3 regions of the Lacticaseibacillus salsurae genome follow, and region 1 is predicted to be linked to each of the others. Evidence: predicted binding sites of a transcription regulator. Region 1 holds the regulator's gene; each other region holds the start of a gene.
What was found. Region 1 encodes LexA, which represses DNA repair genes until DNA is damaged. Its sites were predicted from a motif close to CNAACANNTGTTNG; they were not measured.
Positions count from the first base shown of each region.

Region 1 (8,066 bases):
GATCGGGGCCATCGAACGATTCGACAGCCAATAAGCCAGCGCCAACGCCAACAGCCAAAAAATCACCATGGTCAGCACCAAAGCTTGCCGGAAGGATTTTAAGGCGAACATTTGCGAGTCGATATTTTGCACGACCATCACGTACTTGCCGGCATAACTGCGATTCGGGCTGGATTTGCGGACCTTGATCAACAAGGTGCGATAAGTGCCACTGGTGGTGTTCAAGGTGCGCTTGACGTTGAGGTATTTTTTGTTGAGTTTCATATACTGCAAATACGCGTACGCGTCCATACCGATCTGCGCTTGGTTGGTGATCTTGCCTTTATTGTTGAACACCAATAGCGTCGTGCGCATCGGGCTAGGGTCGTTGGTGGCAGGTTTGCCGTTTCTTAACGGGTTGCGGTCGATGGCGAAGTTAGCTTGACTCGATAAGAGCTTGTATTTTTGTTGCATCATGGTTTGATCGACATCGTGATACACGGAACGCTCATACATCACAAACACGATCAGCCCTAACGCGATGAACAACCCGGCAAAACTCAGTAATTGGGCGACAAATAAGCGCCTTCGCTGGTGTTCGATCGCAGCATCGCTGTTCATTTGGCTCCCTCACTTTGCAGAATGTAGCCGACACTGCGAATGGTTTTGATCATCGCTTCGGCTTGGGTGTGGCGCAACTTTTTGCGCAAGTTGGACATGTAAACTTCCACTACCGAAATGGCAGTATCAGAATCAAAGCCCCACAAGCGGTCAAAAATTTGATCTTTGGTAATGATGGTATCGGCATTTTGCAATAAGTACACCAACAGATCATATTCTTTGCCATTTAAAGTCACTGGCGTATCGGCCACGCTGGCTGAATGGTTGGCCACGTCAACAGCGAGCGGGCCACACTGCAGGACGTTGTTTTGGGCAAGTTTACCTGTGCGCTTGAGCAATGCCTTTAAGCGCATGACTAACTCTTCACGATGGAAAGGCTTGGTCAAATAATCATCCCCACCTAACGTAAACCCGCGTAATTTATCGGCTAACGTATCTTTGGCCGTGAGGATCAACACCGGCGTTTGGACGGCGCGTTGGCGAATGGCTTTCAACAAGTCAAAGCCGTTGACTTCTGGCAACATGATATCCAACACGATCGCGTCGTAGATATCTTGTTCTGCCATGAATTCGCCGTCGCTGCCAGTCAAGGCTTGTGCGACGTCAGCGAAGTCACTGACAAATTCGCAAATACTTTGATTTAAGTGAGGATCGTCTTCGATCACAAGGATCTTTGGTTGATCAGTCATAGCCCAGCCTCTTTTCTAATTACCTTCACTATAGCTGCCGTGCCTAAAAACTACCTTAAAGCGTGTTGCAACTGCGCGCCAATCACGTACAATATTGGTAAACGCATGGGAGATGAAATTCATGGAACCCACTGAAAATGTGACCCGCCTGCAAAAAACCGAAGGCGCCAATACTTTGTTGGAACAAGGCTTTATCACCGAACGCGATGAGCCGGCGATGATGGACAAAACCTGGTGCCAAGAGTTTTTGCTACAAGTTAATGATGAATTGCGCCTGCGCAGTTTAACGCAGCGCGGCGTGTTGGAAAAGTTCAACTATTATATGGGTGATGGGATGATCATTTATGATCCCGAAGTGATGACCCAAGCCGATGCCAAGCGCAAGTTGCGCTATGCCCTAGGCTTTCATAAATAAGCTGGTTTTGCCAACACTGTGGCCAGCTTCGATGGCTTTGGTGGCAGCAATCAAGTGCTTCAGATCAAAAGGCGCCGTGCTAGTCACCGACGCTTGAATGATCCCTGCGTCATATAAGGTTGCCAATTGGGTGAGAATCTGTTTCGTCGAGTCATACGCCACGCCAAAATCTGATTTGGTGAACATGTATTCTTGATCAAAACTTGCGGCTTTGGGCTTCAAGCCAGCCAAGTCCAAGGGCTTTGTTGGGGTGACGATGGTGCCGATATGGCCAAGTGGGGCGATCAATTGCACCGCTTGGGCCAAGTATGGTTCAGGCGCATATAAAATCGCGATGCCGTCAACTAACCGCGGGATCTGGCTGGCCCAATCGTCATGATAATCCAAGACTTGATCGACATGATGTTGCCGCAGCCAGTCAAAGTGTTTGGCACTGGCAGTGGCGATCACTGTCAACCCAGCCCAATGTGCCAGTTGCGTCAGCATCGACCCGACCCCGCCGGCGCCATTGATCACCAGCAAGGTTTTGCCGGTATTGGCGTTAAGCGCTGGGGTGAAGCCCATTTTTTCAAATAATAATTCCCAAGCCGTTAAGCCCACTAAGGGGATCGCCGCCAGGTCTGAAGCTGGCGCAGTGTCAGCTACTGGTGCGATCAAATGTGCTGGCACCGCTTGAAAATGTTGGTAACTGCCAGCTTTTTTGGTGGTGCCGGCATAAAACACCCGTTGGCCAACGGTGTAAGCTTGCACCGCGCTACCAACGGCGGTGATGTGGCCCACGCCGTCATAGCCGAAAATTTTTGGATGCGCTTGAGGCTTCAAGTTAGCGCGCAACTTGGTGTCGATCGGGTTTAAACTGATGGCTTCAAGTTGTATGACGACTTCATCTGCGGCAGGGGATGGGATCGGCAAGTCCACTTCGGTAAACACATTTGGATCGGTGATCGCACGGCCGTTGAAAGCGGCAATGGCAAGATTTTTTGGCATAAAGCGCCTCCGCTGATTAAGATTTTAATAGCTCTAGTGTAAATCACCGACGCAATCTGGTAAACTGGTCACAGCTTGAATATTCGGAGGAAACCCATGTCTCATGCAAAAAGAAGCCACGCATACGGCTTATTCGTACTTTTAGTGATCGCTGCGGCGATTTTCAGTTGGATCGGCTGGTTTGCGACGAACCCCCAAAATCTGATGGCCAAAACTGCCACCATCAGCTTAGGCGTCGGCTTGGCAGTAGGCGTGTGGTTATTGGTGGGTTTGGATGCGTCATGTCAAACGCGCAAAGGCCGCTTTGGTGTCGATTTGGTGATCGGCGGCGCCATGATGTTATTGATCTATATTTTCATGTTGGGGTTGACCTTTGATTGGGTCTTCACCTTTGGCGCCATTGGCATCGTGGTGGTGTTATCCTTGTTATTTGCCGCTAGACGGATCTGATCGACAAAATCAAAACAGCTCTGCTTTGCGATTCAAAAATCGCGAAGCAGAGCTGTTTTTGTGCGCTTGATCAAGTTATTGGACGTGTTCGACGGCGATTTGAATATTTTCTGGGACCCGCGGGCGCAACACGGCAATCAAACTGGCCAAGTCGATGCGAAAAGTCATGCGCACAAAACGACGCGGATTCAAGCTGAAAATCGCCACGACCATTTGTCGACCATTCGGCAAGTCTAGTGGCGTCAAGGTGATCGCAGATAACTTGGTGTAAGGGATCACCCGCGAAAACACCCCAGTGGCGATCACGCGCGTCGGCGTCAAGCCAGAGTTGCCAGCCATGATCACCAAAGTAATGAAGGCGGCAGCAAACACGATGTAAGCGAAGCTGGTGGTGCCAGACGTGATCAACAGCGACGCTAAGATCCCTGCGAAAAACACTTGAAACATGGCATAGCCGCCGCGCACATCGATTTTATTTTGCCAATACAAGTAATACCCGCCGGCGATCAACATGCCGACGTCTAAAATGATGAAGAATATATCAATCATAGTTAATCCTTTCCATCGCTTGCGCTTGGATACAAGCCACTAGCTTGTTGATACCAATGAAACAAACGGGTGACAATGATCTTGATCACCGCAAAGCCTGGGATCCCTAAGATCACCCCGATCAAGCCGAATAAATTCCCGGCAGTCAACAATACCAATACGATCGTCAGCGGATGCATGGCTAACTTGGAGCCCATCACGAACGGCGAGATCAGTTGGGTTTCGATCACCCATTCCACAAAGAAGGTCACGATCACGGCAATCAGCATTTGCGGCGAAGTTGTCGCCCCCACGATCAGCGCCGGGATCATCGCTAGCGCCGAGCCGAAATAAGGGATCAAGTTCAACGGACCGGCGATCAAGCCTAATACCAACGCGAACTTCAAGCCGATCACTGAAAAGCCTACCATAAAAATGATCGCCACAGCCATGGCCACGGTCAATTGACCTTGGACATAAGAGCCGACTTTTTCGTTCATTTCATGCAAGGTATCACTTAAGCTGTGGCGCATGCGCGTCGGAAACAAGTTGACCACTAATGGTGCGAAGTGATCGCCGTCTTTTAATAAGAAGAACAAAATGATCGGCGCTGTGGCCACGGTGATCACCACGTTGCCGACGATGCCAAAGAAGTTCTGGATCCCAGTCACCGTACCTGACAACAAGGAGCCTTTTTTGCTGGAAAGGCTGGTCATCAGTTCTTTGCCAAATTGGTCCAAGTCGTGTTGGGAAATGAAGCTTTGGTTTTCGTTGAGATGCGTCAACCAATCGGTGAAACTTTGCCAATATTGCGGGTAGAACTTGACGATGTTGTTAAATTGCTGTTCGATCGGCGGCACCAGTTTGACGATTGCTAAAACCAACAGCCCTAATACCACAACAAACACCAAGGCAATAGCCAATAGGCGCTTGAAGCCATGTCGTTGTAAAAAGTTGACCAGCGGGTTGAGCAAATAAAACAACACGCCGGCTAAGATCAGCGGCGGGGCCACGATGCCGACAAATGAGCCCACTGGTTTGAAGATCCATGCGATCTGCGTAAAGATCCATAGCGCCAGTAGCACCAATAAGGCATTTAAGCAGCCCACAGTGAATTTACTATTGAGAAAACGGCGGTAGAATCGGGAATGATGATCCATTGTGACCTCCTTGAACGGGTTTGTACTATTAGTGTACCGAATCTAAACCAAATATGCGAATTTAGCCGGTGATCGTCATAATATGTTAGCGCTTACTAAAAAGCCTGTCAAATCAAGGATCTGGCGCTTCTGAATGTAAATTTGCTTTGTAAATTCACGATACAAAACCAGCAAACGCCGACATTAGGGCACCGAATGTAAAAATAATGTATAATTGAGCTTTACATTCGGAGAATTTCGCGTATACTATTAATCATAGCAAACCAAATGTGGTGGAAGGGAGTGTCATCAATGACATCAATTGAGATTATGAAATGGAGTTTACGGGTACTGATTTTGTTAACAGTTGTGCTGATGTTTACGCACATGGCAACTGTCGCGATTCTCTTGTTGGCCATCGATGTACACTTCGGCGTCTTCTATCTGATGACGCGTAACAAGTGTGATCGCCGCCAACTCAAACACATCCCGATGACGCATCGGATGTAAACTGTCGCTCACATCGCGCACCCAACCGTGCCGAATCGAGTAAGCCTGCTTCGGCAGGTTTTTTTGTGCATTCAAACGCGACGGGCTGTTCACCAACCACGACAATCGGCATCGACTAAAGATTGGCAGTTGTCACGTTGGTCTAAATGTTGAACGCGAAGATCAAGGTGAAAATACTGGCGCCCAAGTTGCCATGAGTAACGCCAGATGATCATCAAGACCAAAATGCGCCAAGATCAAGCAATCCCAACCAGTTCACTGGCCCAGCTCATAACGCAAACGGCTCTGCATCACGATCAAAGGATCGAGGCGCAGAGCCGAAAGGTGTTTTTAGTCGAGCATTGGCCGATATAAGCTGACCACGATGCCTAAGATCGTGACCGTGTCAAAATACATATCGGCCATATCATCATTTTCCGGGTGCAAGCGAATGCGCCCAGCTTCTTTATAGAAACGCTTAACGGTAGCTTCAGAATCTTCGGTCATGGCAACAACGACTTGACCATTTTCGGCATTTTGTTGTTTCTTGACGATGATCTGGTCGCCATCTAAAATGCCCATTTTGATCATGGAGTTCCCAGAAACCCGCAACATGAACAATTCGTCAGCGTCATAGCCGATGTCATCTGGCACTGGAAAGTAGTCGTCAATGTTTTGGATCGCAGTGATCGGCACCCCAGCGGCGACGGTCCCGACGATCGGAATGCCGCCATTGGTCACGCCGATATAATCGCGCCCAGCTTGCGTCAACATTAAAGTCCGCGGCTTGGTAGGATCTTTGGCCACTAAGCCGTTGTCTTCAAGCTTGACTAAATGTGCTGCCACAGTGCTGGAACTGGAAAGACCAACTGCCTTACCGATTTCACGTACAGTCGGCGGAAAGCCGCGATCTTCAATGGAGCTGTGGATGGTTTCGAGGATCTCTTGCCAACGTTTGTTCTTTTTTTCGGTAGGCATTAGGCCCACTCCTTTCGCGTATGCAACCTGTTTTGATTACTTACAGCGTACCAGAGCGAACAACTGTTTGCAAGATTTTTTCACTGGGAATTCGCGATTTCATGCGCTTTTGGCCGCTTGCATACACCGCTTTGGCAAAAAAACATTAAAAAAGTGCCAGCATCAGGCTGACACAGCAGTTTATGGTGTCAAGGTGCTTAAGTCATCGTTTTTCACCCGGCGGTAAATCGGACCATCAGGGAGTTGTTGCATGGCGGTTTTGGTCAACTTCTTGAAGCTGATGGTGCTTTGAGCGGCGTTTGGTTGTGCGGTGCCGCTAAACGTATAAGTCAAACCACTGATGGTGAGCTTGCCATTGAAGATCCCCGCTTGACTGGACGTGAAGTCTTCGCCATTGTGGCGGGTTTGGACATCCAGATAATAACCAGATGTGGAAGCGGTGAATTGCAACACTTGGTTATGATCGTCGCGATCAACAAAATAATGCCCAAGCAAATCGGCTTCTTTTGCTTTGAGTGGGGCAGGATGTTTTGGCTTATTAACTTGGATTTTGGTACTGGTTGAACTGGCTTTTTCTGGTTTTGGCGCCGCTTGGGCTTGGCATCCAGCCAAACTAAGCGCCAGCAACATGATCAATAATCCGCGCATTTGCTCACCTCTATGCTTAGTGTAGCACGCGCACGGCGATCATGACAATCGGGATCACCACCATGGAAAATAAAGTCGTCGCCGACACGGTGATCGACGCATTTGACGCATCAGCGCCATATAACTTGGCGACCACTGGGGCATTGGTCATCACTGGCATTGCCGATTGTAATAAGAAGACTTGCTTCATCAACAACGGCACTGGCGCGGCAAACACCAACAAGAACATAATGATCGGTGCAAAGACGAAGCGTCCGGCGAAGATCCCCAACAATTCTTTATTGAAGCGGATATTGCGCAAGCCGGCTTGATACATGCAAATGCCGATGAAAAACATGGAACCGGGAATGGTCAAGTTGCCGACATAATTCAGATCACTCATCAAGAAATCTGGCAGCTTGATCTTTAATAACACGAAGATCACCCCGACGATAAAGCCTAACAATGGTGGCGAGAACACTTTGCCTAAGACTTTCCTCAAGTCAAAATGTGCCGCATGCGGGCCATCGGCTTGGATCAAATACACCCCGATGGTCCAAAAAATCGTGGTGTTGGCCATGTAATACACCAGCACATAAGGCAATGATTTCGGTCCAAATAAGGCCATATTCACCGGTAAACCGATAAATACCGTATTGGAGTTGAAAAACATCGACTTAAATAAGCCGCGGCGGCCTTTAGGCACAGCTAGCGCGCGACACACGCCAAATGACAACCCAAATAAGATCGCCATGGACATCACTGGAAAGCGCAGATCCGGTAAAATCGTGGCCAGTTGTTTGGCGGAAAAGTCGCTGGTGATGGTCACGATCATGTAAGCTGGCAAGGCCACTTGGGTGACGACTTTGGCAATGATGCGGCTGGAGCGATCGTTGAACCAGCCAACTGCGGTCAACGCATAGCCAATGGCGATCAAGATCAAGATCTCTAAAACGCCGAAAACACTAGATAAGAATGCAGTCACAGTTGAGACTCCTTTAAGCAGTGGGATGAAAAACAATGTTTCTATTGTAGCACATGCCTTCAAAAGTTAAAATACGATTTGAAAACGATGAGAACGATTCGACAATAAAATAACCGAGCGCAGGCCTGGCGCTCGGTTGTTTTATTGTTCGATTTGGCCATCGCCATTAACGGTGACAT
Region 1 covers NZ_BAAFZI010000006.1:13,773-21,838, forward strand. Annotated here, with positions in the region: gene ACKTSG_RS03495 (sensor histidine kinase) at 1-600, opposite strand, end outside; gene ACKTSG_RS03500 (response regulator transcription factor) at 597-1,289, opposite strand; gene ACKTSG_RS03505 (hypothetical protein) at 1,411-1,704, shown strand; gene ACKTSG_RS03510 (alcohol dehydrogenase catalytic domain-containing protein) at 1,687-2,691, opposite strand; gene ACKTSG_RS03515 (hypothetical protein) at 2,788-3,141, shown strand; gene ACKTSG_RS03520 (hypothetical protein) at 3,217-3,690, opposite strand; gene ACKTSG_RS03525 (AI-2E family transporter) at 3,693-4,829, opposite strand; gene ACKTSG_RS03530 (hypothetical protein) at 5,121-5,318, shown strand; gene lexA (transcriptional repressor LexA) at 5,649-6,275, opposite strand; gene ACKTSG_RS03540 (hypothetical protein) at 6,456-6,923, opposite strand; gene ACKTSG_RS03545 (AEC family transporter) at 6,940-7,887, opposite strand; gene ACKTSG_RS03550 (hypothetical protein) at 8,029-8,066, opposite strand, start outside.

Region 2 (8,066 bases), on a different contig from region 1:
ACCAGATGACGCCACCAAACGGCGCTTAGCCGATTATTTCAGCGTTTCGCTGGATTATTTATTAGGGCGCACTGAACACCGCGCAACGCCAACGTTAGCTGATGTCGATGTCCAATTGGCGAATCTATTATCCGAATTAGACGACAATGCCAGCCAACCGACGTTAGCTGGCCAAAAATTAACGGGCAAGCAACGCAAAGTGCTGCGCGAATCGCTTGCTGGCACCTTGAACGTGGCGCGGGCCTTAAGCCCAACATCAACCAAGCAAACGGGTCAATAGCCCGGTCGCCAAGTCGCGCTTGGTGCCCATTTGCGCCACGGCATGCGGCCAGATCGCTGGCGTTGCCGTGACACTTAAGATCTCTGCTAGACCTGGCTTTTCTGGGTCATAGGCTTGATACAAATTGGCGATCACCAAGTCCACACCAGCGATTTCTAGTCCCAAAGCTTGCGCCGCTTGCACGGCGATTTTTTTGTAGCCGGCATCCAAGTCGTCAGTCACATCATAGCCATCTGCACCAAAACGCGTATTAGACGTCGCTCGCAATAACACTTGATGCCCCCGCGGGATCACTTGATCGGCACTGACGCCTTGGGCAGCTAACATGGCTTGCGCCAATTCGTCTAACACCACCGGTTGCCACCCTAAAGGCCGGCGCAGATTTTTATGGCTGACCAATGCGGCGATACTGCGCCGGCCATCGCCAACAATATTCGCTGGGGTCAATTCCATGGCGGCAACCACTTGTTGATCTTGCACGAACAACCGGTAAGCGGCGCCTTTGGCATACGCTTCGATCAATACCGGGCCAAATTGTAAGGCTTGAGTGACGGCGTCGCGAAATTCAGTTTCTGTTGGCGGCAACATGAACACGCGCACCCCTTGGCCATCGCGGCCGATCGTCGGTTTAATGGCCAAGGCTTTGTTGGCGAAGCTGGTGTGAAAATCATGGAGCGCTTGCGGCAAATTGGTATAGATCGCAGCTGGTGGCGTCGGCAAATGATGTTGGGCTAAGATCGCTTTGGTGGCAGGCTTTGATTTGGCCAACATCGCAGCGGAATGCGAATTGCCTAAAGCCCCACCGGCAATGATCTGATCATCGATTTGAAGTACTGGCGTCGTGTCGTCTAACACGGCGATTTTTTTGCCTAATTTTAAAGCCGCACTTAATAACAGTTGATCATCTAACGTCAATTGTGGAAAGCCAGCTAAATGCACGCCATCATCTGGCGCTTGGATCTGGCGACGCAACCCAGGCTGCATGCGCTGCATCACCCGCACGGATTCTAGGTCCAAGACTCTAGGTGTCCCCCATTTGGCCAGATCATTGGGCAAGGTGTTGCCTAACACGCCCCAAAGCGCCGCTTGAAGCCACAACAAGCTCGTGGTTTGGCTGCCAGTAGACGTATTGGCCAAAATCGGCACGTTAGCCATTTGCAAACCGACGATACCTTTGGTGTCAACGTCTTGGCCTAACAAAGTCAGATCAAAGCCTTGCGCCGCGCCAAACATTTGCTGCAGTTGCGGTTGCACTTTGCCCCAAGCCAAGCTTTCACGCAAATACCAACCGTTATGAAATTCTGGATATTTGGGTGCATTTTGGCTATCGGCAATGGCTTCATACGCTGTGTGGATCAAAGTTTCTGGCAATACCCAAGCCAATGTGAACGGATTTGAGCCCAATTCAGTTGTTTGTCCCAAACGTGCTAAAGTCACAAAAACCGCTGACAACAACCGGGTGGTTTGCCGCAAGTCGCTTGACCAAGGCAAGGTGACCGTTAAGTTGTCACCAGTTTGATGCCAATAAGGTGATTTTGGTAAGTGTGCAGCTGCCGCGCCTAACTGCACCGTCATTTTTAGCTGAGTTTGTGGCAGCAAGCCAATCAAATTCAATTCGTCGATCATTTTTCCGTAGTCGTACACGCTACTCATCCGCCTTTTTTACATTGTCATCTTATCGTAACACGCTGGGTGTGACATGCAAGTTCACTGAGTTGTGCTATGATGGAAAAAAATCTGCAAAGGAGTGATCGCATGCAACAACCGCTGGCGTTTCGCATGCGCCCGAAAAATTTAGACGAAGTGGTCGGCCAACAACACTTAGTTGGCCAAGGCCAGATCATTCGGCGCATGGTACAAGCTTTGCGCTTAAGCTCCATGATCTTATACGGACCGCCTGGTACTGGGAAAACCAGTATCGCCAGTGCGATCGCTGGCACCACTAAATATGCGTTTCGCACTTTGAACGCTGCCACTGACACCAAAAAAGACTTGCAGATCGTCGCTGAAGAAGCCAAAATGTCTGGCACCGTGATCTTATTGTTAGACGAGATCCACCGCTTGGACAAAACCAAGCAAGACTTTTTGTTGCCGCATTTGGAATCTGGCCGCATCGTATTAGTCGGCGCCACCACTGAAAATCCTTATATGAGCATTCTGCCGGCGATCCGCAGCCGCACGCAGATCTTTCAAGTGTTGCCACTGACACCAGCCGATATCGATCAAGCCGTGACGCGCGCGTTAGCAGATAAAACGCGGGGCTTAGGGGAGTATCCAGTGGCGCTACAACCAAAAGCCCGGGAATTTTTAACGCATGCCACCAATGGCGACTTGCGCTCAGCGTTAAATGCCCTGGAATTGGCAGTGTTGTCCACCTCTGAAGTTGACGGACAGATCACCATCACGGAAGCGATCATGCATCAGTGTTTGCAACAACGCGCCATTGACGGCGACGCTGACGGGGATGCGCATTACGATTTGATCTCGGCGTTTCAAAAAAGTATTCGCGGCTCCGATGTGGATGCCGCGTTGCATTATTTGGCCCGTTTGATCACCATTGGCGACTTGCCAAGTATTTTGCGCCGGCTGCTGGTGATTGCCTATGAAGACATCGGCTTGGCCAATCCGCAAACTGCTAACCGGACCTTAACGGCGATCCAAGCCGCAGAGCGCTTAGGCCTGCCAGAAGGTCGTATTCCGTTGGCCAATGCGGTGATCGACTTATGCTTAGCGCCAAAATCCGATACTGCCATCAACGCCATTGATGCCGCTTTAGCCGACATTAAAGCCGGACATTCAGGCGCGATCCCAGATCCCCTTAAAGACGCCCATTACAAAGGCGCAGCGGCGTTAGGTCATGGCGTCGGCTACCAGTTTCCGCATGATTTTCCCGGCGATTGGGTCAAACAAGACTACTTGCCAGAAACCTTGCGAAATCGGCATTACTACACGCCAAAAACCACTGGCAAATATGAGCAAGCCTTGGCCCAGCGTTTGGCGCAACTGCGCAAGCTCCAAGGGCGATAAGTTGACAACCAGGATTGAAAGTGTTAGGCAAAACAGCGCTACCAACGTTGTCCCCTCGCTGTTTTGCACTGGGGCATCACTTGCATCTGTGCGTGGTTCATGCTATGATTTAACCATGGAAGTCACCTAAGGTATGCGCGCTTCCCATAATTCAGTTGACCGAACAGTTTCGAGACCTTGGGACCATCAGAGCCCAATGCCGTGCGATTCTATCACTGAATCGCTAACGCCTTGGACGTTTGGACCCACTTGCTTATTAGCGGGTTTCAACAGAACGGGAAGATAACGGTACCACTAGCCTTTCATCAAGTCTTCGCGACTTAGCCGGCTTCGGCCGGTTTTTTTGTGCCATCATTTATCCAGTTGCCCCACTTGGCAGCGGCAGGTACAATACACTTAGAAACGACTTAAAGGAGTCCGCTATGACTGTCATCATGCTGATCTATGCTTTGGTATTATTTGCTTTAGCCGGCTATTTGCTGGCGCACCGTCAACAAGGCTTTTTGACCTTGAAACAAGTCCCAGAAAAATTGGGTAAGACCTTATTCAATTATGCCCTGCTGTTGCTCATTGCCGGCTTACTGGCGGTCGTCGCAGCCTTCGTGCCTAACCCTTGGCTACAGATCGGCGCTTTGATCTTAGGAGCGCTAGGTGGCGGGTTGCTCGGTGTGAGTTTGCCAAAGTTTCTCAATATGTAAACGGCTTTCACTCTTTGCGCCAATGCTCTATAATAAAGTTAAGAGGTGATAGACATGTTACAACAATACAAACACATTTTGGTTGCGATCGACGGCTCTTACGAATCCGAATTGGCTTTTGAAAAAGCGATCGCCGTTGCTAAGCGTAACGACGGGGAATTGTTCATGGTGCACACCGTCGACACCCGCGCGTTTCAAAACGTGTCCAGTTTTGACTCCGCCATGGTCGAACAAGTCACCGAAACCGCTAAGCAAACAATGGAAAAATATATCCAACAGGCGAAAGATGCCGGCTTGAAGAAAGTCAGTTACACCATTGAATATGGTGCCCCTAAAACCATCATCGCCCGCGATATGCCAAAACAACACAATATCGATTTGATCATGATCGGCGCCACTGGCTTGAATGCCGTTGAACGTTTGTTGATCGGCAGTGTGACTGAATATGTTACGCGCAATGCCACTTGCGACGTTTTGGTGGTGCGCACGGATCTGCAAAACAAACCTGCTTTGGCTTCGACGAAAAAACCGCGGCCAACAAAATAAACCAAAAAAGCCGGAAAATTTTATTTTCCGACTTTTTTAATGGCTACCTCCCACGCTTCAGGTAGCGGCAATTGTGCATGCACCGCTTGGCTTGTGAACGGATCGGTAAACTCAAGTTCGCTGGCTTGGAGCAACTGGTGGTCAAACTGACGCAAGTCTCCGCCATACAACTCATCCCCGACTACCGGGTGGCCGATAGCAGCGAAATGCGCGCGGATCTGATGCGTCCGCCCAGTGAGCAAATGGACCCGCACCAGCGCCGCTTGCGCCCCTTGTGTCAACACATCATATTCGGTGATCGCCGACTGGCCGCTGGCATTGACCTCACGATGAATACCGTCTGCCGCCAAAGCCAGCGGCCGATCGATGCGACCAGTTGGCGGCAACACGCCGGATACTACGGCCAAGTAATGTTTGCTTAATTGCCCGTTGACGCCTAACGCATCTAAGCGGCCTTGGGCAAAAGGATGTTTGGCGACCAACACCAATCCTGTGGTGTCGCGATCCAAGCGCGTGATGATCGCCGGTTGCGGATGGGTGAAACCTTGTTGATGCAACCAGCCGGCCACGCGATTGAGCAGCGAATCATCAGGCGAGCTAGGACCTGGCACGCTAGCCAAGCCTGCCGGTTTGTTGACGATCAGCCAGTTGGCCAACTCTTGCACGATTTCAATGGGGTGAGCGCTTAACGCCACGGTACCGTCATCTGGCAAGTCAAAGCGCACCAAAGCCCCTTTTTTCACCTCGCGATTGTGCAGTGCCGGGTGTTGATCGACCCACACCAAATGCGCGTCAAATAACTTTTTTAATAAGCGATGGCTGACGCCAAAGTCGGCTAAAACCACTCGGATCGTGGTATCCCGGCTGGCGGTGATGGTAAAAGTAAAGCGCATTTTCTCCTCCTTTAGACGGTTGGTTTCACGTGACGCCTCGCGGTATAATTAAATTATTCTGGAGGATGTCTTATGTCTGAAATTCTTGATGTGGCTTATGGTCGCGATGCACTGCAAAAATTAGATCTTTATCTGCCTGATCACCCCAATCACGCGGCGATCCTTTACTTTCATGGCGGCGGCTGGATCCGCGGCGATAAACACAAAGATGCTGATCTTGGCCAGCAGTTAGCTGACGCTGGGTATCTGGTGGCGATCCCCAATTACCGCTTGGCACCAGTACACCGTTTTCCTGATGCGCAAAATGATCTCATTGACGCTTGCGCTTGGTTAAAAGCCTCAACTTATGATTTTGATCGTGAACGGATCGGCTTGTTAGGCGCATCGGCTGGCGCCACCATGGCGTTGAACCTCAACATTGCTGGCCATTACCCGACGGTGGCGTGGAGCCCATTGCTGGATTTCTCGTCATGGCTCGCGCAACATACCACGATTCGGGCGGCAGTGGCGGCCACTGGTGATAAAGCCACGGTGGATGCCTCGTTTTATAAATATGTATTGCAAGCATATCTTGGGGCTTTGGATCCTGAATTATGCGCCAAAGCAGATCCGTTAATGAATCTTGACCAGCATCTGGCGCCGACTTTGATCTGCAACAGCCAACAAGAACTCGCGCCGCTGTCGCATGCCTTGCGCTTTCAAGGCAAAGCAGCCGGGCTTGGTCAAAGCGTCACCATTCAAGTAATGCCTGGTGACCATCATGCGCGCGGTTATACGCAACTGGCAATGCCAAACACGATCGCCTTTTTCAACTATCACTTATTAAGGAGTTAAGCCATGCCATTTCTCAGTTTACTCATCGACGCCCTGGCTTTTGGTAGCTTGTACCTACAACGCCAAGGGAGTTTTTCCCCTACCTTGGGGTTTGGTGTGCAGATCATTTTCACTGTGATCTTGTTGATTTTTGTGTTCGGCTATCGCGGCCGGCGCAAAGGTCGCTTCAACTTTGACACATGGTCTCATGTGTTCACCTTACCATTTGCCTTGATCGTGATCTCGTTTATCGGCAACGGTTTGTTGGCCTTTTTGTATTATTTGAATGTCGCTGGCATCAACGCGTTGATCATGCGTTAAGCTCGCGCGTCAAGCGTTGGAGTAACTGCAACAATTCAGTATGCTCAGGCGCTGACAACAGCTGCTCAATAGCCGCTTCACGATCGCGGAAAACGCCGTGGATCTTAACCACCAAAGCTTGGCCTTTGGCAGTTAAGGACACGGCTTTTTGGCGTTCATTGCCAGGCACCACAAAGCGGCTCACCAAGTCGCGTTTCTCCAAGACTTTGACCAAATTGGTGACCGTGGCGTCTTGTTTGCCTAAATAATCTGCCAAATGTTTTTGACTGGTTTGCGGGTGCTTGGCAATAAACAACAAGCTGCGCGCTTGATGGATGGTCAAGGTCAACTCACGCAATTTCGCCAAAATGTGGCCTTGATTTAAGGTGTTCAAGCGATACAGCGCTTCGACGACGCTGTGCTCGTTTTCTAATTCCATGAGATCCTCCTCCAGTGGCAATGATTACTAGTTTATCGCGGCGCTTGCCCCTTTGCAACAAAGTCGCTCTTGGCACAAAAAAATGAGGTGGCTGAGCGATAAAGCGATTTTAGCATAGCGTAAAAGAGTCCTGACGAGTAAATCCCGATCTTAGGATTTGCTTGGCAGGACTCTTTTACGCAAATGCGTTGCTTTATCGCGCGTACATCTCGGAAATTATCGTATTCATTTCGTGACTTTCGATCATGTCCGGCTCATGGCGATCTTGATCAATTTGCTGCCAAGATCTTTTCAGTTTTGGCTTGTAAGGCTTTAAAGGCGGTATCGCCGGCGACATTCTTCGTCAAAGTGGCATCCACTGTATCTAACAACGCATTGCGATAATCCCCGTAACCGGCAAATACCGTTGACGCAAAGCTGTTACCACTAGCTTGCACCGCGGCTTTGAAACCGGCGTTATCAGCCAAGAATTTGGTATAGGCGCTACTTTGCACCGCCGCTGGTGTCACTGGCACGTAGCCAGACTTTTCTGCCCAGTAAGCAGCTTGTTTGGGTTGCAACAAGAACTTCTGAAAGGCTGCTGCGCCGGCTTGTTGAGCTTTTGTGGCCGATTTGAACACCACGTTATAGTTGCCATTCAACACGCCTTGATGCGAACCGTTGACGCTGGGGATCTGCGTGGTCGTCCAGTGCAAGGACTTTGGGGCTTGTTGTTGAAGCACTGGGATCGACGCGGAACTGGCGATGCCAAACACCGCTTTCTTGTTGAAAAAAGCGGTAGAAAAATACCCGTCACTGCCAGCCGTCGATAAAATGCCAGCTTTGCGCAACGTCAACAGTCGATCAACTTGCGCTAAGGTTTTTTCGCTAGCTAAGTTGGCTTTGCCACCAGCGGTGATCAAAGGACTGCCGGCTTCATGGGCCATGGATTCTAATGCCACATCATAAGAGGCGTCCAAAGCGATCGTGGCGATTTTATCTTTGGCTAAAGCTGGACCCATTTTGGCCACATCATCCCAAGTTTTGGGGATGCTTAAGTGATATTGCTTGACCAGATCGGTGTTGACAAA
Region 2 covers NZ_BAAFZI010000030.1:15,991-24,056, reverse strand. Annotated here, with positions in the region: gene ACKTSG_RS09335 (helix-turn-helix domain-containing protein) at 1-280, shown strand, start outside; gene ACKTSG_RS09330 (hypothetical protein) at 257-1,924, opposite strand; gene ACKTSG_RS09325 (replication-associated recombination protein A) at 2,036-3,307, shown strand; gene ACKTSG_RS09320 (hypothetical protein) at 3,730-4,005, shown strand; gene ACKTSG_RS09315 (universal stress protein) at 4,060-4,551, shown strand; gene ACKTSG_RS09310 (RluA family pseudouridine synthase) at 4,572-5,444, opposite strand; gene ACKTSG_RS09305 (alpha/beta hydrolase) at 5,517-6,278, shown strand; gene ACKTSG_RS09300 (hypothetical protein) at 6,282-6,578, shown strand; gene ACKTSG_RS09295 (MarR family winged helix-turn-helix transcriptional regulator) at 6,568-6,996, opposite strand; gene ACKTSG_RS09290 (extracellular solute-binding protein) at 7,266-8,066, opposite strand, start outside.
Region 2: ACKTSG_RS09325 (replication-associated recombination protein A) is a predicted target of LexA. The motif match lies at 2,021-2,034, and genes of this name have one in related genera.

Region 3 (8,066 bases), on a different contig from region 1:
ACGGTTTGATACATTTCTGGGTCGTCGAGTTTTTCTTTGATGTACGGTGGCAATGGTGTTTCACCGAGTTTGTCTAAGATCTCCATGAAAATACCGTCATAGTGGAATTCAATGATCCGGCCGCCATGTTCGAGTTCTTCAGTGACAGTGGCTTTCAATAAACCATCGCCAAAGTCGATCTCAGTGCCAACTGGGGCTTTTTTGGCCGGCTTCATCAAGGTTTCCCACTTGTCGCCTTCCGTGTTATGTAACAATAACACTTCCATATGCGCACCAGTCTCTGGCTTAACGCCATATAAGCGCGCTGGCATCACGCGGGTATCGTTCATCACGATCGCGTCGCCAGGTTCAATGTAGTCCAAAATGTCATAGAAGTGTTTGTCTTCGGTGGCACCAGTTTTGGCGTTTAACACCAACATACGGCTGGCATCGCGCTCTTTTAATGGCGTTTGGGCAATCAATTCATGCGGCAGATCATAATCAAAATCTTCGGTAGTTAACACAGTAGTTCCTCCTGAGAAACGTTATTTGTTAGTTAAATACGGCATATCCAAATGAGCAAAACCAGCTGGCGTCACCATGCGGCCGCGCGGGGTGCGCTTCAAAAAACCGATCTGTAACAGATACGGTTCGTACATTTCCTCAATGGTGGCAGTTTCTTCACCGATGTTAGCGGCAATCGTCGCCAACCCGACTGGGCCACCATCGTAATCGCGGATCATCATCATGAGCATTTTGCGGTCGATTTGATCCAGCCCGCGTTCATCCACTTGCAATTGATCTAAGGCGTGGTCCACTAACGCCACGCTGACGGTATCGGCTTCTGCCACATCAGCGAAATCACGGATGCGCTTAAGCAAGCGGTTGGCGATCCGCGGCGTGCCGCGGGAACGCAGCGCCAATGCTTGCGCTGATTCTAGTGGCAGCGACATGTTGAAAATGCTAGCTGTGCGCTGCACGATCTGCGTGAGCTCTTCATCAGTGTAATAAGCCATATGCGCGGTGATCCCAAAGCGATCGCGCAACGGCGCTGACAACATCCCCGCCCGAGTCGTCGCCCCGACTAACGTGAACGGCGGCAACGGAAAATGGACCGGGTGTGCAGTTGGCCCTTGCCCGACAACAATATCAATATAGAAGTCTTCCATCGCCGAGTACAGCATTTCTTCAACAATTTTAGGCAAGCGGTGAATTTCATCGATGAATAACACATCACCGGCTTGCAATTCGTTGAGCAACGCCACCAAATCACCTGGTTTTTCGATCGCTGGCCCTGAAGTGCTACGAATGTGCACGCCTAATTCATTGGCGATCACCAATGCCAAAGTGGTTTTACCTAAACCCGGTGGGCCATATAACAGCACGTGATCCAAGGCTTCTTCGCGCTTTTTGGCGGCCTGGATGTACACTGACAACTGGTGTTTGACCGCGGTTTGGCCGATGTAATCAGATAACAGCTGCGGCCGCAAGCTGCGTTCGATAGGATCTTCTTGCGCTTGTGAATGTTGATCAACGATCCGATCGTCAGCCATATGACCCCTCCTTTTTTATTGACTTAACAATGATAACCCTAAGCGCATGTATGCGTCAGTGGTTTTGGCATTGGAATTTTCTAATTGTCCAGCTAAATGATCAACGGTTTTTTGTGGGTAACCTAACGCCACTAACGCCGCCAAAGCATCAGCTAACTGGGCATTGTCAGGTTGCTTAGGCAATAATTCTTGCAACAGCGGCCCTGGCGCGTCGATCTTACCTTTAAGATCCAAAATGATCTGTTGAGCGGTTTTTTTGCCGATACCAGGAAATTTCGTCAAAAAGCGCACATCATCTTGGGCGATGGCATTTGCCAAGCCTTCAGTTGACGCATTGGCTAAAATCGCCAGCGCTGATTTTGGCCCGATACCGGTGACGCTAAGCAGTTGATTAAAGGTTTGTTTTTCGCTGGCGTCAGCAAACCCGTACATGCTTTGATCATTGTCACGAATGATCAATTGCACATATACAGTTGCCTCTTGGCCTTCTTCAAATTGATACGGATTGGCCACTAGCAGGCGATAGCCGATGCCATTGACATTGATCACAATAAAACTCGGCGTAACGGCGGCAATGCGCCCTTGCATAAATTCGTACATGAGGGTCCTTTCTTAAGTACATGTGTTCGCTACATTCTACCATAATTCGCGAGTCCACCCAACAAATCAGACTTGCGCCGCATTCCAAATGGCTTGTCACTTGCTAAACTAAAACCAATGAAATCACAGCGGTCAAAAAAGGGGTGACATGGTGGACGCATCAACTTCACGCAAATTGATCAACGCGACAACAGTTGGCATGTTAGGCGTCAGCGCTGGCTTGTGCGCGTATTGGTATCACTTAGGCGTCTTTCATGATCTCAACAGTATGCAAGGCTTTTTGGCAGGGATCGGCGCGATCGGTCCTTTGTTGTTCATTGCCATTCAAATCATTCAAGTGGTGATTCCAGTGATCCCAGGCGGTATTTCCACTGCAGCTGGGGTGTTGTTATTTGGTCCATGGGCTGGTTTTGCGTATAACTATATCGGCATTTGTATCGGCTCGATCATCAACTTCTGGCTGGCGCGGTATTACGGCGTCAACTTCATCCGCTATGTGGTCAGTGAAGCCACCTTTGAAAAATACCAACATAAAACCCAAAATCAGCGCAAATTCGACTGGTGCTTCGCCTTGGCAATCATCGCGCCAGTGGCCCCAGATGATGTGTTGTGCTTAGTCGCTGGCATGACGAAAATGTCATTCAAAAAATTCTTAGCGATCATTATTTTAGGCAAACCGATCACCATCGCCGCTTATTCTTGGGGGTTGGTCACTGGGGCGCATTGGTTGACACAACTGTTTTAATGCGCAAAACCGGCGATTTTTCCAGCACACAGACACCGTTGCCTCACGATTTTCTTTTGGAATCGTGAAGCCGCGGTGTTTTTAAGTGAAACGCACAAGCGCAGACCGCAAGGCTTTCTTATAACATGCGCGCCAAAGTGCTGATAGGCAAGCCCATCACATTGTAGTAATCCCCGACAATGCCCTTGACCAATAAAGCGCCTTGGCCTTGGATCCCATAGGCGCCAGCTTTATCGCGGTATTCCCCACAACTTAAATACAGTTGGATCTCAGCGTCGCTTAACGGCCAAAATTCAACCGCGGTGGTCACCGCTTGCAGCTGCTCTTGGCCATCAGGCTGGCGCACATAAACGCCAGTATGCACATGATGCACTTGGCCAGATAAAGCTTGCAACATCCCCAATGCGTCGGCTTCATCTCGTGGCTTGCCTAGCAACTGATCATGAAACGCGACCATGGTATCGGCTGCGATCACCGTCGCTTTAGGGTGCAACTCAGCCACAGCGCGACCTTTGGCTTGGGCCAGACTTTGCACATAATCAGCTGGCGGTAAAAGCGGCAGTGCCCGCTCGTCGATCAATGCGCCTTGGGCTTGGAAGTCTTTGGTGATGCGCTGCAACAGTGCCACGCGGCGCGGTGCCTGACTGGCTAAGATCAGCATTAATAATCCTCCGTGGTGTGTGAGTCTTGGATCCGCTTGAACATTTTCTCCAGATCAGTATTGGAAAAATGCACCAATACCGGCCGGCCATGCGGGCAGTTGAAAGGATTTTCACATTGGGCCAACTTCACCAATAACGCTTGGGCTTGTTGGGTGTCTAAATGGTGATTGGCTTTAATGGCGCGTTTGCAACTCATCATGATCGCGGTTTTTTCACGAAACGCGGCGACGGTCAAGTGGCCATCTTTTAACACCCAATCCACCATTTCGCGAATGGTGTCTTCTTCTTGGCCAGCTTTGAACCAAGTGGGATGCTGGCGGACGATGAACGTATTTTGGCCAAAGTCTTCGAGATACAACCCAAGGCTTTCAAGCGTTGGTCGCGCGGCTTTGATCGCAATGGCGTCGCTGGCTGGATAATCCAGCACCAGTGGCACCAACAAGCGTTGCAAGTCCGTGGCGACAACGCCGATTTGTTGGCGATAGTATTCGTAATTCACCCGCTCTTGAGCGGCATGTTGATCCAGCAAATACAACCCATCTGGATCTTCTGCCAACAAATAAGTGCCATGCACTTGCGCCAAGTAGCGCAGATCTGGGAAGCGTTTGGCAGGCTTTGGTCGGTCCGCAACCGGCGCGGCCACTGGTTGCGCCGGCTGGGCGTATTTAGCATCCCATTGCGACAAGCGCGCTGGATCTTTAAAAATCGGCGTGCCATCAAGATCTTGCATCGACTTGCCAAACTCGGCGGTTGGCGCAGCATTGGCGTCAACGCTTGGCATCGGCGTTGGGGTTTTTGCGGCGGCTGTTGGCGCTTGGGGTTGAAACTGCCGCTGGACTTCATTAAGCGTTTGCGTCAATTGATCCAGATCCACTGCCGGACGCTGACGCAAATTGTGCAACGCTTCTGGGATCAGATTTTCTGAACTTAAGCGAGTTTTGATGGTTTGCGTCAGTAAGTCAGCCAGTTGGCTTTCTTTGCTTAAGCGCACTTCTTGTTTAGTCGGGTGCACATTGACATCCACCAACAACGGCGCCATTTCAATATTGACCACGGCGATCGGGTAGCGGCCGACCATGAGCTTACTGCCGTAACCGGCAATGATGGCTTTGGTCAACTGATAGTTTTTGATGTAGCGGCCATTGATCATCAAGCTTAAATAATTGCGTGACGCGCGAGTGGTGTCAGGCAATGAGAAATACCCAGAGATCTTGAAATCATCATCTTCACCGGCAAAACTTAACATGCCTTTGGCGGTGGTCACCCCGTAAATGCCTGCCAAGGTTTGTTGCAAGTCGCCATGACCGGCAGTTTTCAGCACCATTTTGTGTTGGTGACGCAAGCTAAAGGCGATTTCAGGATGCGCCAAAGCCAAGCGATTGACGATGTCGACGATCTTCCCAAGTTCGGTGGCTTGTGATTTGACATATTTCAACCGCGCTGGCGTATTGAAAAATAAATCGCGCACCGTGATCTGCGTGCCTTTGCGGCTGCCGGCTTTATCGATGGTTTGCATGTCGCCGCCAACGATATGGGCGATCGTGCCTAACCCAGATTGCGTCGCCGTTTCTAACGTCACATCAGCGACTGCTGCGATAGAGGCCAGCGCTTCGCCGCGAAAGCCTAACGAATGCACATTAAACAAGTCTTTCACCGTTAATATTTTGCTGGTCGCATGCGGCAAAAAGGCAGTCGGTACATCTTCAGCTTCGATCCCTGCACCGTTATCGATCACTTGGATCATGGTGACGCCGGCATCTAACAAATTAATGTCAACTTGCGTGGCGCCGGCATCGATACTATTTTCTACCAGTTCTTTGACGACACTGGCAGGACGTTCGATCACTTCCCCAGCAGAAATTTGATTGCTTAAGGTTGGGGAAAGCTGATGAATTTTAGGCATAAGCTCACTTCTTCTTTAATTGCTTTTGCAACTCAAACAATAAGTTCATCGCATCCATTGGCGTGGCATTCATTAAATCAAATTGACGCAGCTTCTTTTCCACGGCAGAAGGCTTGGGCCGCACAGGTTCTGGCTCAAACAAACTCAACTGTGCTTCAGGTTCTGCCACTTGGGCAGCAGGCTCAGGCGTCACCGGTGTGGCAGCTTGTGCGCTGTTGGCGCCATTGGCTTCGAGTTTTTGTAAGATCGTATCCGCGCGCTGCAGCAAGCTATCTGGCAAACCGGCTAGCTTGGCTACATGGATCCCGTAAGATTTATCTGCCGGTCCTGGCAGCATTTTGTGCAAGAACACCAAGGTGCCTTTTTCTTCAACAGCGCCAACATGGACATTCTTCAACTTGGATAAACTGTCAGACAAGCTGGTCAATTCATGATAATGGGTGGAAAAAAGGGTTTTGGCGTGGACATGATCATGCAAATATTCAATGATCGCTTGCGCCAATGCCATCCCGTCATAAGTGGCGGTGCCGCGCCCGATCTCGTCAAACAAGATCAACGAGCTAGCGGTGGCATGCGCCAAAGCGGCGTTGGCTTCCATCATTTCCACCATGAACGTTGATTGGCCTTGCGCCAAGTTATCCGCCGCACCGATACGCGTGAAGATCTGATCAAACACCGGCAACGCGGCACTGTCTGCTGGCACAAAACAACCCGCTTGGGCCATGATCACGATCAAGGCAAATTGGCGCATATAAGTGGACTTCCCTGACATGTTAGGACCGGTGATCAACAACATGTCGGTATCATCGGTCATCAACACATCATTGGGGATATATTGTTGTTGGCCTAAAACTTGTTCCACTACTGGATGGCGCCCACCATGAACTTCGACATCATGGCCTTTTGCCAACATCTGCGGGCGGACATAGTGATTGTTTTCTGAAACTGTGGCAAACCCTTGCAAGACATCTAAACTGGCGATCAACGCGGCGAGTTGTTGCAAGCGCGCGATCTGCGCTTTGACTTGTTCGCGGATCTCTTGAAACAAGTCATATTCCAAGCCTGCCGCAGATTCTTGCGCCGTCAACATCAACGCCGCTTTTTCTTTGAGTTCTGGCGTGGTGAAGCGCTCAGCGTTCGTCAAGGTCATTTTGCGTTCATAACGGTCTTCAGGCACTTTATCTAAGCTACCATTCGGGACGGAAATAAACCAACCAGCTGCGGAAGTATTGTTGACTTTTAACGTTCGAATACCTGTGATCTCACGTTCATGGGCTTCCAGTTCTGCCATCCACTTTTTGCCGTTGAGATTGGTATCGCGGTAAGTGTCCAGCTGCTGATTGTAGCCTGCTAAGATCACGCCGCCGTCAGTGATCGACAGCTTGGCTTCAGGATCGATCGAGCGGCGGATGAGATCGGCGACATCGCTGACTGGGTCGAGTTTGGCGCGCATGTCGGCAAACGCGCCATCATCCAGCTGACTTAAAATGTCTTGAATGCCTGGGATCTGGTCTAAGGAATTTTGCAGCTGGATCAAATCGCGCCCGTTGACATTGCCATACGATACTCGTCCAGCCAAGCGCTCCAAGTCATATACTTGCGTCAAGCGCTGTTGTAATTCGCTGCGTTCAAAATAATGATCCAACAGATCTTGAACTTGATCTTGGCGCGCGTTGATCGCCTTGCGGTCAAGCAACGGCCGATCCAGCCACTGCTTTAACAGCCGCCCACCCATCGCAGTTTTGGTTTCATCCACCACTGCCAACAAGGTATCGGCTTTACGCCCCGTGCGCGAGTTTTTCAAAATGTCTAAGTTGACCCGCGCATCCAGATCCATATCCAAAAACTGCGACGGCTGATACGCCACGGCTTTTTGAATATGCGCCAAGCTGCGTTTTTGGGTGGTGAGCAAATATTGCATCAACATCACCACCACTTGGACTTCTTTAGGGTCGCTCAAGTCTTGGCTGACATAGCTAGCTTCGGCGCTTGGCGCACTGACGGTTTGTGGTGACAATAGCCGGTCTTTACCAAGCCACTCGGCATCTTGGTCGCTTAAATCTGTGGGCACCACGATTTCGCGGGTGTTTAACGCGGCGAGTTCGTTTTGCACGGCAAATTGGTTGCGCAAACGCGAGACTTTCAACTCGCCTGTGGACAGATCCGTGTACGCAAACCCATAGTCGTCGCCAATTGGCAACACAGCAGACAAGTAGTTGTTTTCCGTGGCCTTGCCAGGCTTGACGTCTAAAATGGTCCCAGGCGTGATCAGTTGGGTGACTTCGCGTTTGACCATGCCGACTGCTTTGCGCGGATCTTCGACTTGTTCGCACAACGCCACTTTATAGCCTTGATCGACTAAAGTTTCGATCGGCGCTTGCACCGCGTGATGCGGCACCCCACACATCGGGATAGGATTGGCGGTGGATTTGCTGCGATAAGTCAGCTTCAGCTCCAAGATCCGCGCGCCTTTGATCGCGTCATCGTTATATAATTCAAAAAAGTCACCAACGCGATAGAACAAAAAGGCATCAGGGTATTGATCCTTGATTGCCTGGTATTGTTGCATCATCGGTGTCATTTGTGTCTTGTGCGGCATGATTTCACCCATCCTTAAAATATCT
Region 3 covers NZ_BAAFZI010000005.1:58,635-66,700, reverse strand. Annotated here, with positions in the region: gene queA (tRNA preQ1(34) S-adenosylmethionine ribosyltransferase-isomerase QueA) at 1-503, opposite strand, end outside; gene ruvB (Holliday junction branch migration DNA helicase RuvB) at 525-1,532, opposite strand; gene ruvA (Holliday junction branch migration protein RuvA) at 1,548-2,132, opposite strand; gene ACKTSG_RS03325 (TVP38/TMEM64 family protein) at 2,284-2,877, shown strand; gene ACKTSG_RS03320 (Maf family protein) at 2,996-3,538, opposite strand; gene mutL (DNA mismatch repair endonuclease MutL) at 3,538-5,442, opposite strand; gene mutS (DNA mismatch repair protein MutS) at 5,447-8,041, opposite strand.
Region 3: ruvA (Holliday junction branch migration protein RuvA) is a predicted target of LexA. The motif match lies at 2,148-2,161, and genes of this name have one in related genera.